DNA from 2 places in the Rhizobium sp. G187 genome. Region 2 is predicted to be linked to the other one. Evidence: riboswitches for the same ligand, from Rfam matches in the RefSeq annotation. Region 2 holds a riboswitch; the other holds the start of a gene.
What was found. Region 2 has a riboswitch for FMN ahead of ACSV9I_RS20500 (DMT family transporter). Riboswitches for the same ligand answer to the same signal wherever they lie in the genome.

Region 1 (7,193 bases), on a different contig from region 2:
CGCGACGCATGGGCGCGCACGCTGGAAGAGCTTGCCGCCGACAATCCTGATATCGTGGCCGTGGTCAACGATTCCGTCGGCTCGTCGAAACTTGGTGGCTTCCAGAAGAAGTTCCCCGACCGGCTGGTCAATGTCGGTATTGCAGAACAGACCATGGTCGGCGTCGGTGCCGGCCTTGCCAATGGCGGCAAGATTCCGTTCGTTTCGGCAGCGTCCTGTTTCCTCACCGGCCGCGCGCTGGAACAGGTCAAGGCCGACATTGCCTATGCTCGCTTCAACGTAAAGCTCGTCGGCCAGTCCTCGGGCGTCGCCTATGGTGAACTTGGTCCGACGCATCACTCGATCGAGGACTTTGCCTGGCTGCGACCGCTCGACGCAATCACCGTGATTGCGCCGGCCGATGCCTGGGAGACGGCCGAGGCCGTCAAATGGGCCGCGGCCCATGACGGTCCGGTCTATCTCCGCCTGAGCCGCATGCCGGTTCCCGATCTGGACATCGCGAACCGCGTCTTCCGGCCGGGCAAGGCGGAAGTCGTGCGGGAGGGCCAGGACGTGACCCTGATCGCCAGCGGCACCACCGTGCATCTGGCCGCCCGTGCCGCCAATGCCCTGCAAGCCGAAGGTGTCTCCGCTCGCGTCCTCAACATGGCGACGCTCAACCCGCTGGACGAGGCGGCGCTGTCCGCCGCAGCAAGCGAGACGGGCGCCATCGTGACGGTCGAGGAAGCCAATATTCGTGGCGGCCTTGGCGGTGCTGTCGCCGAATTCACCGCGGGTCACCTGCCCGTTCCGGTCGAGCGGGTCGGTTTCCCGGGCTTCGTTGTGACCGGCTCGGTTGACTGGCTGTTCGAACACTACGGCATTAGCGAAACCGGCATCGCGTCCGCTGCGCGCCGCGCCATTGCACGCAAAAGACCATGAAGCAGCCGCTCGTCATCGCCATTGACCAGGGCACGACCAATACCAAGGCCGTGCTTGTTGACGGGCAGGGCCACGTCGTTGCCAAGGCCTCCATACCGCTCCGGTCGACCTATCCGAAGCCCGGCTGGGCCGAGCAGGCGGCAGACGATATCTGGACCAGCGTCCAGGCTGTCATCGCGGATGTCGCAGCTCAGAGCCCGGTCGAGATTTCCGGCATCGCCATCAGCAACCAGCGCGAAACACTGGTTGTCTGGGATGCCCAAACTGGCAAGGCCATAACACCCGCCATTCTGTGGCAATGCCGCCGCACGGCATCCGCCTGCCAGGCACTGATCGAAGCTGGACAAAACGCGCGCGTGGAGAGCACGACCGGGCTTTCGATCAACGCCCTCTTTCCAGCCTCCAAGCTGGGATGGGTTATGGAATATGTCGAAGCGGCAGGCAAGCTTGCGGAACAGGGGCGCTTGCGGGCGGGCACCGTCGACAGCTGGCTGCTGTTCAGGCTGACCGGTGGAGCCGTCTTTGCGACGGATCACTCCAACGCGTCGCGCACGCAATTGTTCGACACGGCCAAGCTGGCCTGGAGCGAGGATCTCTGCCGGCTGTTCTGTGTCCCGGTCGCGGCACTTCCGCAGCCCCTGCCGTCTAACAGTGTTTTCGGTCAGACGCAGGAAGGCACAACCGCCCTTCCCGGCGGCGTTCCGATCCTGGCAATGATGGGTGACAGCCATGCCGCGCTGTACGGGCATGGCGTCCGCGCTCCCGGCCTCGTCAAGGCGACCTATGGCACGGGATCGTCGCTAATGACGCTCTCCGGTGAGCGCGTCCTGTCCGGCCACGGGCTTTCCAGCACGATTGCATGGTCGGACGATAGCGGCACTGCCTATGCCCTGGAGGGCAACATCACGGTATCGGCCCAGGCCATCGCCTTTGCCGCGACCATGCTCGGACTATCGGGGCCGCAAGCCTTGTCCGATCTTGCCGAGACCGTTCCGGACAGCGGCAATGTCACCTTCGTTCCCGCTCTGGCAGGCCTCGGCGCACCGCACTGGAACGACGAGGCGACGGGTACGATTGCCGGCATGACGCTGGCCTCGACGCCGGCGCATGTGGCCCGCGCCACGATGGAAGCAGTCGTGCTGCAGATTGCCGATGTTTTCCGGGCAATGGAGCAGGATACGGGCCAGCCTCTGGCCGGTCTTCTGGCTGACGGCGGCGCCTCGATGAATGATTTCCTGATGCAGCTTCAGGCCGATATCCTCGATCGCCCCGTCATGCGTGGCGATCAGGCGGAAGTGGGTGCCCTCGGTGCCGCCTCCATGGCGCTTCGCACCCTCGGCGTGATGCTTGACGAAACCAGCCATGCGCAGAACTTTGCGCCGGGCTCGATGGAGGATCAGAAGCGCCGGGATGTGCTTCACCGGTGGCAGCAGGCCATCGCACGAGTGAAAGCCTCAGTCGCAGATTAGTAGCATATGATGGATAGGGGGAGATGCGGTCAGCAACCGGCATCTCCCCGTCGCCCTCGAAATCAGGCGGCAGCCGCCTTCTCTTCCCGTTTCGCTTGAATATAGAGCGTCAGATCCGCGATCGTGATCAGCGGCAGCTTGTGCTTTTCACAAAAGACCTCCAGTTGCGGCAGACGGGCCATGGTGCCGTCGTCATTGGCCACTTCGCAGATGACACCCGATGCCTTCAGACCCGCAAGCCGCGCGAGATCGACGGCAGCTTCGGTATGGCCCGAACGGCCACGGACACCCTCCGGATGGGCGCGCAGAGGAAAGATATGACCAGGCCGGGCAAAATCCTCTCCGACCGTCTTTTCATCCAGCAGCGCACGCACGGTCGCGGCCCTGTCTGCAGCAGATATTCCAGTCGTCGTGCCATGGATATAGTCGACTGAGACGGTAAACGCGGTCTTCAAAAATTCGGTGTTGCGCGGCACCATCAAGGGAATATCGAGCGCATCCAGCCGATCCCCCTCCATCGCAACGCAGATCAGTCCGCGCGCATGGTTCATCATGAAGGCGATGGCCTCGGGGGTGATTGCCTCGGATGCGATGATCACATCGCCCTCGTTTTCCCTGTCCTCGTCGTCCACGACAACGATCATTCCACCGCGCGCAAGCGCAGAGATCGCCTCTTCAATTTTCGAAACAGTCATTTCATGCCTTTCAAGGGTGCTCCGCTTTCGCGGCAAACCACGACCCTGCGGTCGCCATTCATCCCTTGGGCGAACAAAGCCCACGCCATCTCCTTGCGGAGGGCGTCGCAGACTATGTCCTCTTCCATCCGGACTTTAACCGTCGGCTCCGGCATCGCACCGGATCTGCTGCCTTTCACCGAAATGAAAGCGCTCGCGGGCTCCCGGCAAAGCCGGATACCGCCGGTGGGGAATTACACCCCGCCCTGAGAACAGGAGAATGATACTATCTGTTTTGGTGGAGATGCAAGCCAGATAGCGACTTGCGCAGCATGAGCGGCCGACAGGTGCAGCCAGGCCCTGGACAATCAAAGGCCTGACTTCAGGCCGCTGCGCTGGTGCCGATGGTGCTTCTCCATTCGGCTGCGGATTGCCCATACACACTCCGGAACACGCGGGAAAAATGCGACGCGTTGACGAAGCCCACGGCAACCGCGATTTCGATCAGGGGCGCCTTGGTCCGCGCGAGCAAATGGCGTGCCCGCTCGAGGCGTATCCGCCGATACACAGCCGATGGCGTGCTCTTGGCCTTCTCGACGAAAAGCCGTTCCAACTGACGCCGCGACAGACCGACAGCGGACGCCATTTTCGAAATCGGCAGCATCTCTTCGATATTCTGCTCCATCATCAGAATGACCGCCCGCAGGCGCGTGTCGTCATAATCCGTCGACAGCGGCCGGCGCGGCTGGATATCCAGATGGGTGCGCGCCTTGTCGATCTGCAGGACTTCAAGCGCATTGCGCTCCGCAGACGGGCCGATATGCCGACGGACAATATGCGCCGCCATGTCTGCGGCACTGCTTCCGCCAGCGCAGGAGCCGCGTGACCGGTCAAGCTGGAAGATCCTGTCTGCTCGGACAGCGAGATCAGGAAAGCGTTCGCGAAACGCATCATAATGCAGCCAGCTCACACAGGTCTCGTGCTTAGCCATCAGACCTGCCTCAGCGAGGATGAAAGTGCCCGTACAGACCCCGATCAACCGAACCTTCTTGGCCGCCGCGCGGCGGAGATAGGCAAGCGTTTCCTCATCAACGGGGTTTTCGCAATTGAGCAGCCCGCCCACGACGACGATGTAGTCAAACTGGGTCGGATCGACGAGGCCCGACGTCGGCGCGACCTGGATACCGCAGCTTGAACCAATGAGATTGCCCTTGCTGCTCAGCACATGCCAATCAGCAAAGCGCCGTCCCGACTTATCCGTGTCATCGCTTGCAAGCCTGAGCGTATCAACGAACAGGGAAAAGGCGGAGAGCGTGAACGACCGGGCAAGCACGAATCCGATGTTCAACCGCCCGCTGACCGTGGCCATCATCGTGGATTTCATGCGTTTGTTCTCCTGACCACTCGTCTATTACGAAGCCATATCGATCATAGAACAGCACGGTTACGGACAGGAAGCCTTCTTCCTTCATTTTATCTGGAAGCCATGGTGCGGATTCGAGACCCACAGTGCCTCACCATACCACTCGCTCCTGAAGAGGCTGGCTTGGCGGATTGTCGCAAACAGGCGCCAGCCACACAGCAGTCCCAACAACGGACCCATGCCGAAGCATTGAACCGCCGAACAGCAAAACCCGGATGCCCATGCAAGGCGCGGGACCTTTAAGATCCAAGGAGTTATGATTGGGTGAAAACGCCTTAGGTCATCCGAGGATATCCAACTCAGATATTTTCCCGCGTATAGATCTCGAAGGGCGTGATCTTCGTCAGGCTACCGACATCCTGAGGGTTCGATGCAGCCTCTATCATCCCACCGATCGCGCAATCCGCCATCTGACGAAGGGGATGAGCAATCGCGACCGTCATAGTGCCATCCAGCAGGGCTGCGCGCGTGACGTCCATGAGTTCGTAGCCGACAACGACCAGAGTGCCGCTTCTGCCCTGCGCGCGCAGTGCCGATAATGCGCCGCTGATACCGCCGCCCGCGACATAGAGGCCGGCAAGGTCGGAGTGCTCGCGCAGCAGCTTTTCCGTCATTTCTTGCGATACGGCGGAGGATTCAAACGTGGACAATGGCTCTAGCAAGGTGAATTCGGTGGCATACTCCCTGAAATAGCTCCGGAAGCCGGTTTCGTTCATCTCCTGATTTCGGTAGCGCGGATTTCCGAGCAGAATGCCAATCTTGCCTGGCGCCTTGCAAACATTCGCGATCGCCCAGGCCGCCTGCCTTCCAACTTTCCAGTTGTCGAGGCCGACATAAGGAAATTGACCGGTCGCCGAAAGCTGGGTGATAAAGGCAAAAACGGGCACGCCGTCATCCGTGATCCGATCCAGCGCCTCGGTCACGACCGGATGAACTGCCGCTGTGACGCAAATGGCCTGGCAGTCCCGAGACAGTTCCAGGGCACGGCTGGCCGTATTTTGCGGCGAAAGATCCTCCAGAAATTCGATACGGAGTTCGACATCGGCATCGGTCACAGCTCTCGCGGCATCGCGCAGCGCGGCCGCGGTCATCTGGTAAAAGGGACGATGCGGCTGCAGCAGCAGTACGCCGAACCGGTATTTTGGCCTGCTTGCCAGATTGCGATTCTGGATCGCACCCAAGCCGTAAAAGCCGATCTCACCGGCAGCGCGCTCCACCTTCTCCCGCATGGCCGGCCGAACGCCATCCTGCCCGGCAAGCACCCGGTTTACCGTCGCGACGGACACCCCCGCCTTCTCGGCCAGATCGCGGATCGTTGGTCGCATCATCATCGGTCACCTGAGACAAAAAATATCATTAGAGAGTGATTGCTGATATAAAAGAGACAACATTTGAGGAGCATTGAGTCAAGGCTTGATTTGATGTCGCTCAATTCGGCATGTTGTCTGTCAAGGAAGAGGGACTGCCGCAAAGCCACGGATTGGCCGGCAGTTCGGGAGGATCAGGCGAGCAAAGCGCGGTGCCACGCCGGTTACGGCGAGGCGTCATCGCGTCTCTATTTGATCCCCGCTGTCATCCCTCTCTTCAACGAATGAACGTGCGGGACGGTCCTTCCGTCCAAGGAGAGATCAAGTGGACGATCTGCAATACGGCAAACGAAACAAGCGCGGCGACTGGGCGCCAAATGCACCGATCGAGACTGCGCCCTTCTGGGCCTGGCCGCCGAAATTCCTGTCAGTGCTCAAGTGGATCCCGGAATACCTGTTTCCGTGGAACGCCTTCCACATGGCAACCACGCTCGCCTATTGGTACTTAGTCATCCCTGATCGCGAGGTCTTGGCAACCTTGAGCTGGGGATGGGCCTTGTGGCTTTATGCCGTCAATGCATCCGCCATCTTTGTGTTCTACGGCGCGATTGAGCTCATTTACTACGTGAAGCGCAAGCAGGGCACTCGGTTCAAGTACAATGCCAAGTTTCCTAGTGAACAGCCGTCGGATGTCTTCTGGTTCAAGAGCCAGAACATCGACAATTTTCTCAGATCCTTCTTCATATCGATCCCACTCTGGACGGTCGTCGAAGTGCTCTTTCTCTGGGTCTTTGCCAATGGCTGGGTTCCGTGGCTGAACTGGGCCGATCATCCCGTCTATCTTTGCGTTCTGGTGCTGCTCTGCCCTGCCATCCATGAGGTCCATTTCTTCTGCATTCACTGGCTGATGCATCAGGAGCCGATCTACAAGTGGGTCCATTCGGTCCATCACAATTCGGTCAACCCGTCTCCGTGGTCCTCTCTGTCGATGCATCCGATCGAAGGATTTTTGTATCACGCCGTCGCGTTCTGGCACCTGATCATCCCGTCGAACCCGATTGTCGCTCTCTTTCAGCTACACTCGGCAGGCTTCGGCGCCGTGAACGGACATATCGGCTTCGACAAGCTGGAGATTACCGAGAATACGCCGCTCAATAGTCATGCCTATGCGCACTACCTGCACCATAAGTATTTCGAGGTGAACTATGGCGGAGATGGCCTGATCCCACTCGATAAGCTGTTCGGCACCTGGCACGACGGCACCAGAGAGGGCGATGCCAGGATGGAGGCGCGCTTCGAGAAGAAGAAGGCACGCATGAACGCCAAGAACTCGCAAACAAGCTGACAGACATTTGGTGCGCCTCGTCGAGGAGGACACGGCGCACCAGCAGACCGGCCC
Region 2 (7,193 bases):
CGGAAGAGGTTTCAGCCAACGGCGGCGGCTGGAATCCAACAGTGAGAGTGACCGCCCTGCCGCAATTGCGGTGGCGCGGCGTGCTGGAAGGATAAAGACATGAGCAAGGTCAGCGGAAGCAACGGCGGTGACTCCAAGAATACCCTTTATTGTTCCTTCTGCGGCAAGAGCCAGCACGAGGTCCGCAAGCTGATTGCCGGACCGACGGTGTTCATCTGTGATGAATGCGTCGAACTCTGCATGGACATCATCCGCGAGGAAAACAAATCTTCGATGGTCAAGTCCCGCGATGGCGTTCCTACGCCGCAGGACATCATCAAGATTCTCGACGAATACGTAATCGGCCAGAAGCAGGCAAAGAAGATCCTGTCTGTGGCTGTGCACAACCACTACAAGCGCCTGTCGCACGCCTCCAAGGGCGGTGACGTCGAGCTGGCGAAGTCGAACATCCTGCTCGTCGGTCCGACCGGCTGCGGCAAGACCTATCTTGCCCAGACGCTCGCACGCATCATCGATGTACCCTTCACCATGGCCGACGCCACGACGCTGACCGAAGCCGGTTATGTCGGTGAAGACGTTGAAAACATCATCCTGAAGCTGCTCCAGGCGGCCGACTACAATGTCGAGCGCGCCCAGCGCGGCATCGTCTATATCGACGAAGTTGATAAGATCAGCCGCAAGTCGGACAACCCGTCGATCACCCGCGACGTGTCGGGCGAGGGCGTTCAGCAGGCGCTTCTGAAGATCATGGAAGGCACGGTTGCCTCGGTTCCCCCGCAGGGCGGCCGTAAGCATCCGCAGCAGGAATTCCTGCAGGTCGACACGACGAACATCCTGTTCATCTGCGGTGGCGCTTTTGCAGGCCTCGACAAGATCATCTCGGCCCGTGGGGAAAAGACCTCGATCGGCTTTGGTGCGACGGTGACCTCGCCGGAAGATCGCCGCGTCGGCGAAGTGCTGCGCGAGCTGGAGCCGGAAGATCTGGTCAAGTTCGGCCTGATCCCGGAATTCATCGGTCGTCTGCCGGTTCTGGCAACGCTCGAAGACCTGGATGAGGACGCTCTGATCCAGATCCTGTCGGAGCCGAAGAACGCGCTCGTCAAGCAGTACCAGCGCCTGTTCGAGATGGAAGACGTCGAGTTGACGTTCCACGAGGATGCGCTGCGCGAGATTGCCCGCAAGGCGATCACCCGCAAGACCGGCGCCCGCGGCCTTCGTTCGATCATGGAAAAGATCCTGCTCGATACGATGTTCGAATTGCCGGAACTGGAAGGCGTTCGCGAAGTCGTCATCTCGGATGATGTCGTCAACGGCTCCTCGCGGCCGCTCTACATCTATTCGGATCGCCAGGAAGAAAAGGCCAACGCTTCGGCGTAACCTTGGCTCGCCAATTGTCTGTAAAGAGCCCGCCCACCGGCGGGCTCTTTTCGTTTCGGAGTGACCTCTGCAGCTTTCCCGCGACACACGACGAAATTAACCGTTTCGTCTGTTGCGACGCCGGATGATTGGGCTAAAACAGACAGGAATGGGTGATGCGCTGTATTGCGTTCGCAGCTGCCCGACGAGCCGATCCGGTTTTTGCCTTGATGCGCCTCGTCCCCGTCTTTCACGCGTAGACGCGCATGGTTCGGTTCAGCTTGGGCAGGTAGCATGTTGTGATGTGCCGTCCCTGGCTGCCTTTGCCGAATCGTCGGCATTTGGGCTGGCAGGGTTGAATTGCAGTGTTCGAAACGCCACTTGAGGGTGGAGCAAGAATATGCCTGACGCCTTTGAGGGTCGGCATCAAATCCCGGGAAGTCGGGATGTTCGAAAGGAAGTGAAATGTCGAATACGTCTGCAGCAAATGAGGTCGCCACCTATCCGGTGCTGCCTCTGCGCGACATCGTGGTGTTTCCGCACATGATCGTCCCACTGTTTGTCGGTCGTGAGAAGTCCATCCGCGCTCTGGAAGAGGTGATGGGCTCCGACAAGCAGATCATGCTGGCCACCCAGATCAATGCGAGCGACGATGACCCGGCGCCGAATGCCATCTATGAAGTCGGTACGGTGGCAAATGTTTTGCAACTGCTGAAGCTGCCCGATGGAACCGTCAAGGTTCTGATCGAGGGCCGTGCGCGCGCCCGCATCGACCAGTATACCGGTCGCGAGGACTACTATGAGGCCTCCGCCCGCATTCTTGACGAACCGTCAGAAGACCCGGTCGAAATCGAGGCGCTGTCGCGCTCCGTGGTTTCGGAGTTCGAAAACTACGTCAAGCTGAACAAGAAGATCTCTCCGGAAGTCGTCGGCGCTGCAAGCCAGATCGAGGACTATTCCAAGCTTGCCGATACCGTTGCCTCGCATCTCTCTATCAAGATAACCGAAAAGCAGGAAATGCTGGAAACGGTGAGCGTGAAGACGCGCCTTGAAAAGGCGCTCGGCTTCATGGAAGGCGAGATCTCGGTTCTTCAAGTCGAGAAGCGCATCCGCTCGCGCGTCAAGCGCCAGATGGAGAAGACCCAGCGCGAATACTACCTCAACGAGCAGATGAAGGCGATCCAGAAGGAACTCGGCGACGGCGAAGATGGCCGTGATGAGATGGCCGAGCTGGAAGAGCGCATCGCCAAGACCAAGCTTTCCAAGGAAGCCAAGGAAAAGGCCGATGCCGAGCTGAAGAAGCTGCGCCATATGAGCCCGATGTCGGCGGAAGCCACTGTCGTACGCAACTATCTCGACTGGCTGCTCGGTCTGCCCTGGGGCAAGAAGTCCAAGGTCAAGATCGACCTGAATGCTGCCGAGAAGATTCTCGATGAGGACCACTTCGGCCTCGACAAGGTCAAGGAGCGCATCGTCGAATATCTCGCCGTCCAGGCGCGTGCGACCAAGATCAAGGGACCGATCCTGTGCCTCGTCGGCCCTCCGGGCGTCGGCAAGACCTCGCTTGCAAAGTCGATCGCCAAGGCGACCGGCCGCGAATATGTCCGCATGGCGCTGGGTGGCGTTCGTGACGAAGCGGAAATTCGCGGTCACCGCCGGACCTATATCGGCTCTATGCCCGGCAAGATCGTGCAGTCGATGAAGAAGGCGAAGAAGTCCAACCCGCTCTTCTTGCTCGACGAGATCGACAAGTTGGGCCAGGACTATCGCGGCGATCCGTCCTCTGCACTGCTCGAGGTGCTGGATCCGGAACAGAACTCAACCTTCATGGATCACTATCTTGAGGTCGAATATGACCTGTCCAACGTGATGTTCGTCACCACGGCCAACACGCTGAACATCCCGGGTCCGCTGATGGACCGCATGGAGATCATTCGCATCGCCGGTTACACCGAGGATGAGAAGCTCGAGATCGCCAAGCGCCATCTACTGCCCAAGGCGATCAAGGAACATGCCCTGCGGCCCGAGGAATTCTCGGTCACCGACAAGGCGATCCTGATGGTCATCCAGCAGTACACCCGCGAAGCCGGTGTTCGCTCGTTCGAACGCGAACTGATGAAACTCGCCCGCAAGGCGGTCACCGAGATCATCAAGGGCAAGGTCAAGGCTGTCGAGGTCACGGAAAAGAACATTTCCGACTTCCTCGGCGTCCCGCGCTTCCGCCACGGTGAAGCCGAGGGCGAGGATCAGATCGGCGTTGTTACGGGCCTCGCCTGGACCGAAGTCGGTGGCGAGCTTCTGACCATCGAAGGCGTGATGATGCCGGGCAAGGGCCGCATGACGGTCACCGGCAACCTGAAGGAAGTGATGAAGGAATCGATCTCTGCGGCAGCATCCTATGTCCGCTCGCGTGCTGTCGATTTCGGCATCGAGCCTCCGCGCTTCGACAAGTCGGATATCCACGTGCACGTGCCGGAAGGCGCTACGCCGAAGGATGGCCCGTCGGCTGGTGTGGCGATGGCCACCGCCATCGTGTCGATCATGACCGGCATTCCGGTCAACAAGGACGTTGCCATGACGGGTGAAATCACCCTGCGCGGCCGTGTCCTGCCCATCGGCGGCCTGAAGGAAAAGCTGCTTGCAGCGCTTCGCGGCGGCATCAAGAAGGTTCTGATCCCGGAAGAGAACGCCAAGGATCTGGCGGACATTCCGGACAACGTGAAGAACAATCTTGAGATCGTTCCGGTGTCGCGAATGGGCGAGGTCATCCGCCACGCGCTGCAGCGAGTGCCGGATCCGATCGAGTGGGACGGTACTGTCGAGACGCCTGCCATCGGCACGGTGGAATCGGCAGACGAGAATGGCGTGACCATCGCGCATTGATGCTTTTTGGCACCGCCAAGGTGTCGAAGGGTTAAAAATCGAAAGAAGACTGGCAATTTTGCCAGTCTTTTTTTGTGAAAACACGCTTAAACGGCTTGTTTTCCGGGGCTTTCGAGTGCTTTTGAGTTGCGTAGGGCAGAAGCATTCGTATTCTCCGCCCGACTTAGTCATTGAGTCGTTTCATACCAATCAGAAAGGGTGGAAACATGAACAAGAACGAACTCGTATCCGCGGTCGCCGAGAAGGCTGGCCTGACCAAGGCCGATGCGGCCTCTGCCGTCGACGCCGTTTTTGAAACGGTCCAGGCCGAGCTGAAGAACGGCGGCGACATTCGCCTGGCCGGTTTCGGCGCCTTCACCGTCGCCCGTCGCGAAGCTTCCAAGGGCCGTAATCCTTCGACCGGCGCTGAAGTCGATATCCCGGCTCGTAACGTTCCGAAGTTCACGGCCGGCAAGGGCCTGAAGGACGCTGTCAACAGCTGATCGGTCGCGATCGTCGCCACCCACGGTGCGACGCTCAGCTGACAACAGTTTAAGCCCGGCCTCGTGCCGGGCTTTCTTTTTCTCGATCTTGCGCTGCAGCAAAACCTGTCCTAGTCTTCTGCCTGCCGGCTTACCGGCAATCGTTCTCAGGGCGGGGTGAAACTCCCCACCGGCGGTATGGGGTTTCGGCCTCGAGCCCGCGAGCGCCTACTCCACCCAGTGGAGAAGGGTCAGCAGATCCGGTGTGATGCCGGAGCCGACGGTCATAGTCCGGATGAAAGAGAATGAGGTCAAAGCGGTTTGTCCTTTCCCAAGGGGAGGGGGCTTTCGCTGCGCAAGAACCTGTGCCCCGCGGTCTGGTCTTGTCCTCATCTGTCCTGATTTATGTTGGTCCTTTGATGTAGGAAACACGCATGAATCAGAGCTCCGTTTCGCTCTTGCGCTCCCGGGCCGTTATTGGCGCCGGTTTCATGGTACTCGCGGGCATCGCCTTTGCCGGGCTCAATGTGGTCACTCAGTGGCTCGCGATGACCCTCGGCTTTCCGCCGGCTTCGACCGCTTTCTGGCAATATGGCTTTGCCCTCGTCCTTTCGCTGCCCTTGCTCTATCGTCTCGGCTTGCGCGCCATGCGCACCGCCTATCCTATACGCCACCTGATCCGTGTCCTGCTGGCCGCTTTCGGCGTCCAGGCCTGGGTCATGGGGCTGGCGACCGTTCCGATCTGGCAAGCCATCGCCCTTGTCATGACCTCGCCCTTCTTCATCATTGTGGGTGCCCGTCTGTTTCTCGGAGAGACGGTCGGTCGCGACCGGTGGTTTGCCACGTTGACTGGCTTCATCGGAGCGATGATCATTCTCCAGCCCTGGTCCGACGCCTTCACGTATCAGGCCTTGCTGCCGGTTCTCTCGGCGCTTCTGTGGGGCGGCTCTTCGCTGATCATGAAGAACCTGACGCAATACGAGGCGCCGGAAACGGTAACCGTCTGGCTGCTTGTGCTCCTCACGCCGATCAATGCCGGACTGGCGGTGGCCGGCGGCTTTGAAGTGCCGCATGGTCTGGCGCTGTGGCTCCTGCTCAGTGCCGGCCTTCTGACGGCGATTGGCCAGTATCTGCTGACGCTTGCCTACAACGCAGCGGATGCGGCCTACGTGCAGCCTTTCGACGACCTGAAGCTGCCGCTCAATGTTCTGGCTGGCTGGCTGGTCTTCGGCTATGCGCCAAGTGGCTATCTGTGGATCGGTGCACTGCTGATCCTCGGTGCCTCCTTGTTTCTAATGCTGCGGGAGGCCCGCAGGGAGACGGCGGCGGAATAATAAACGCTGTTTGGGGGCAGCTCGGGAAACTGTCATCCGACTGTCATCGGACTGCCTCAAAAGCCTCCTGTTCCATTTTGGATTTTGGAGGTTTTCAGATGACCCATGGTCTTTCTCGCGTCGCCCTGACGGCGGCGCTCTTCGCTTCGGTCTCCCTTCCTGCTGCCGCCGAACAGGTCTTCAACCGCATCGCCACATTCCCGGTCGCCACCAATCTGCCAGCCGACAAGGACAAGCTGACGACGACATCCGCCGAGATCGTCACGGCTTCGGAAGATGGCAACACGCTGATCTATTCGGACAGCCCGCTCGGTGCCATCGGCTTCGTCGACATCACAGACGCCAAGGCGCCGAAGGCTGCCGGCGCTCTCATGATGGGCGGAGAGCCGACATCGGTTGCCGTCGCCGGCGGCAAGGCGCTGGTCGGCGTCAACACCTCCGAGAGCTTCACCAACCCGTCGGGCAAGCTTGCCATGGTCGATATCGCCACCAAGGCTGTCGACGCCTCCTGCGATATTGGCGGCCAGCCGGACTCCGTGGCCGTCGCGAAGGACAAGTCTTTCGTCGCCATTGCTATCGAGAACGAACGCGATGAAGACGTCAACGACGGCGCCATTCCGCAGATGCCGGCCGGTGATCTCGTCATCCTGCCGCTCGCCGACGGCGTTGCCGACTGCGGATCGATGAAGCGTGTGGCACTCACGGGCATCGCTGAAGTCGGTGCGGATGATCCGGAGCCGGAATTCGTCGCCATCAACAGCCTCGGCGAAATCGCCGTGACGCTGCAGGAAAACAACCACATTGCGATCGTCGACGGCAAAACCGGCGAAGTGAAGTCGCATTTCTCCGCAGGCACGGTCGACCTCGCAGGCATCGACACCAAGTCCGAGGGTGCTCTGTCCTTTACCGGCAAGAAGGCTGGCGTGCTGCGCGAGCCGGACGCCGTAAAGTGGCTGGACGACAACCGCCTGGTTGTTGCGAATGAGGGGGACTGGAACGGCGGTTCGCGCGGTTTCACCATCTTCGACAAGACCGGCAAGGTCTCTTACGAATCGGGCGTGTCTCTGGAGCAGGAAATTGCCCGTATCGGCCATTTCCCTGACAAGCGCGCCAAGTCGAAGGGTATCGAGCCAGAAGGCCTGGAGGCCGCAACATTCGG

Region 1: it holds a riboswitch for FMN, as region 2 does, so the genes downstream of both, ribB (3,4-dihydroxy-2-butanone-4-phosphate synthase) here and ACSV9I_RS20500 (DMT family transporter) in region 2, are expected to answer to the same signal.

What each region holds. Positions count from the first base shown of each region.
Region 1 is NZ_JBPUGM010000005.1:163,222-170,414, forward strand. Features, by position in the region: gene ACSV9I_RS15775 (transketolase family protein) at 1-921, shown strand, start outside; gene ACSV9I_RS15780 (FGGY family carbohydrate kinase) at 918-2,390, shown strand; gene ribB (3,4-dihydroxy-2-butanone-4-phosphate synthase) at 2,453-3,085, opposite strand; FMN riboswitch at 3,198-3,342, opposite strand; gene ACSV9I_RS15790 (GlxA family transcriptional regulator) at 3,447-4,448, opposite strand; gene ACSV9I_RS15795 (LacI family DNA-binding transcriptional regulator) at 4,787-5,818, opposite strand; gene ACSV9I_RS15800 (sterol desaturase family protein) at 6,120-7,139, shown strand.
Region 2 is NZ_JBPUGM010000009.1:59,604-66,796, forward strand. Features, by position in the region: gene clpX (ATP-dependent Clp protease ATP-binding subunit ClpX) at 100-1,377, shown strand; gene lon (endopeptidase La) at 1,822-4,239, shown strand; gene hupB (DNA-binding protein HupB) at 4,446-4,721, shown strand; FMN riboswitch at 4,860-5,011, shown strand; gene ACSV9I_RS20500 (DMT family transporter) at 5,135-6,034, shown strand; gene ACSV9I_RS20505 (esterase-like activity of phytase family protein) at 6,133-7,193, shown strand, end outside.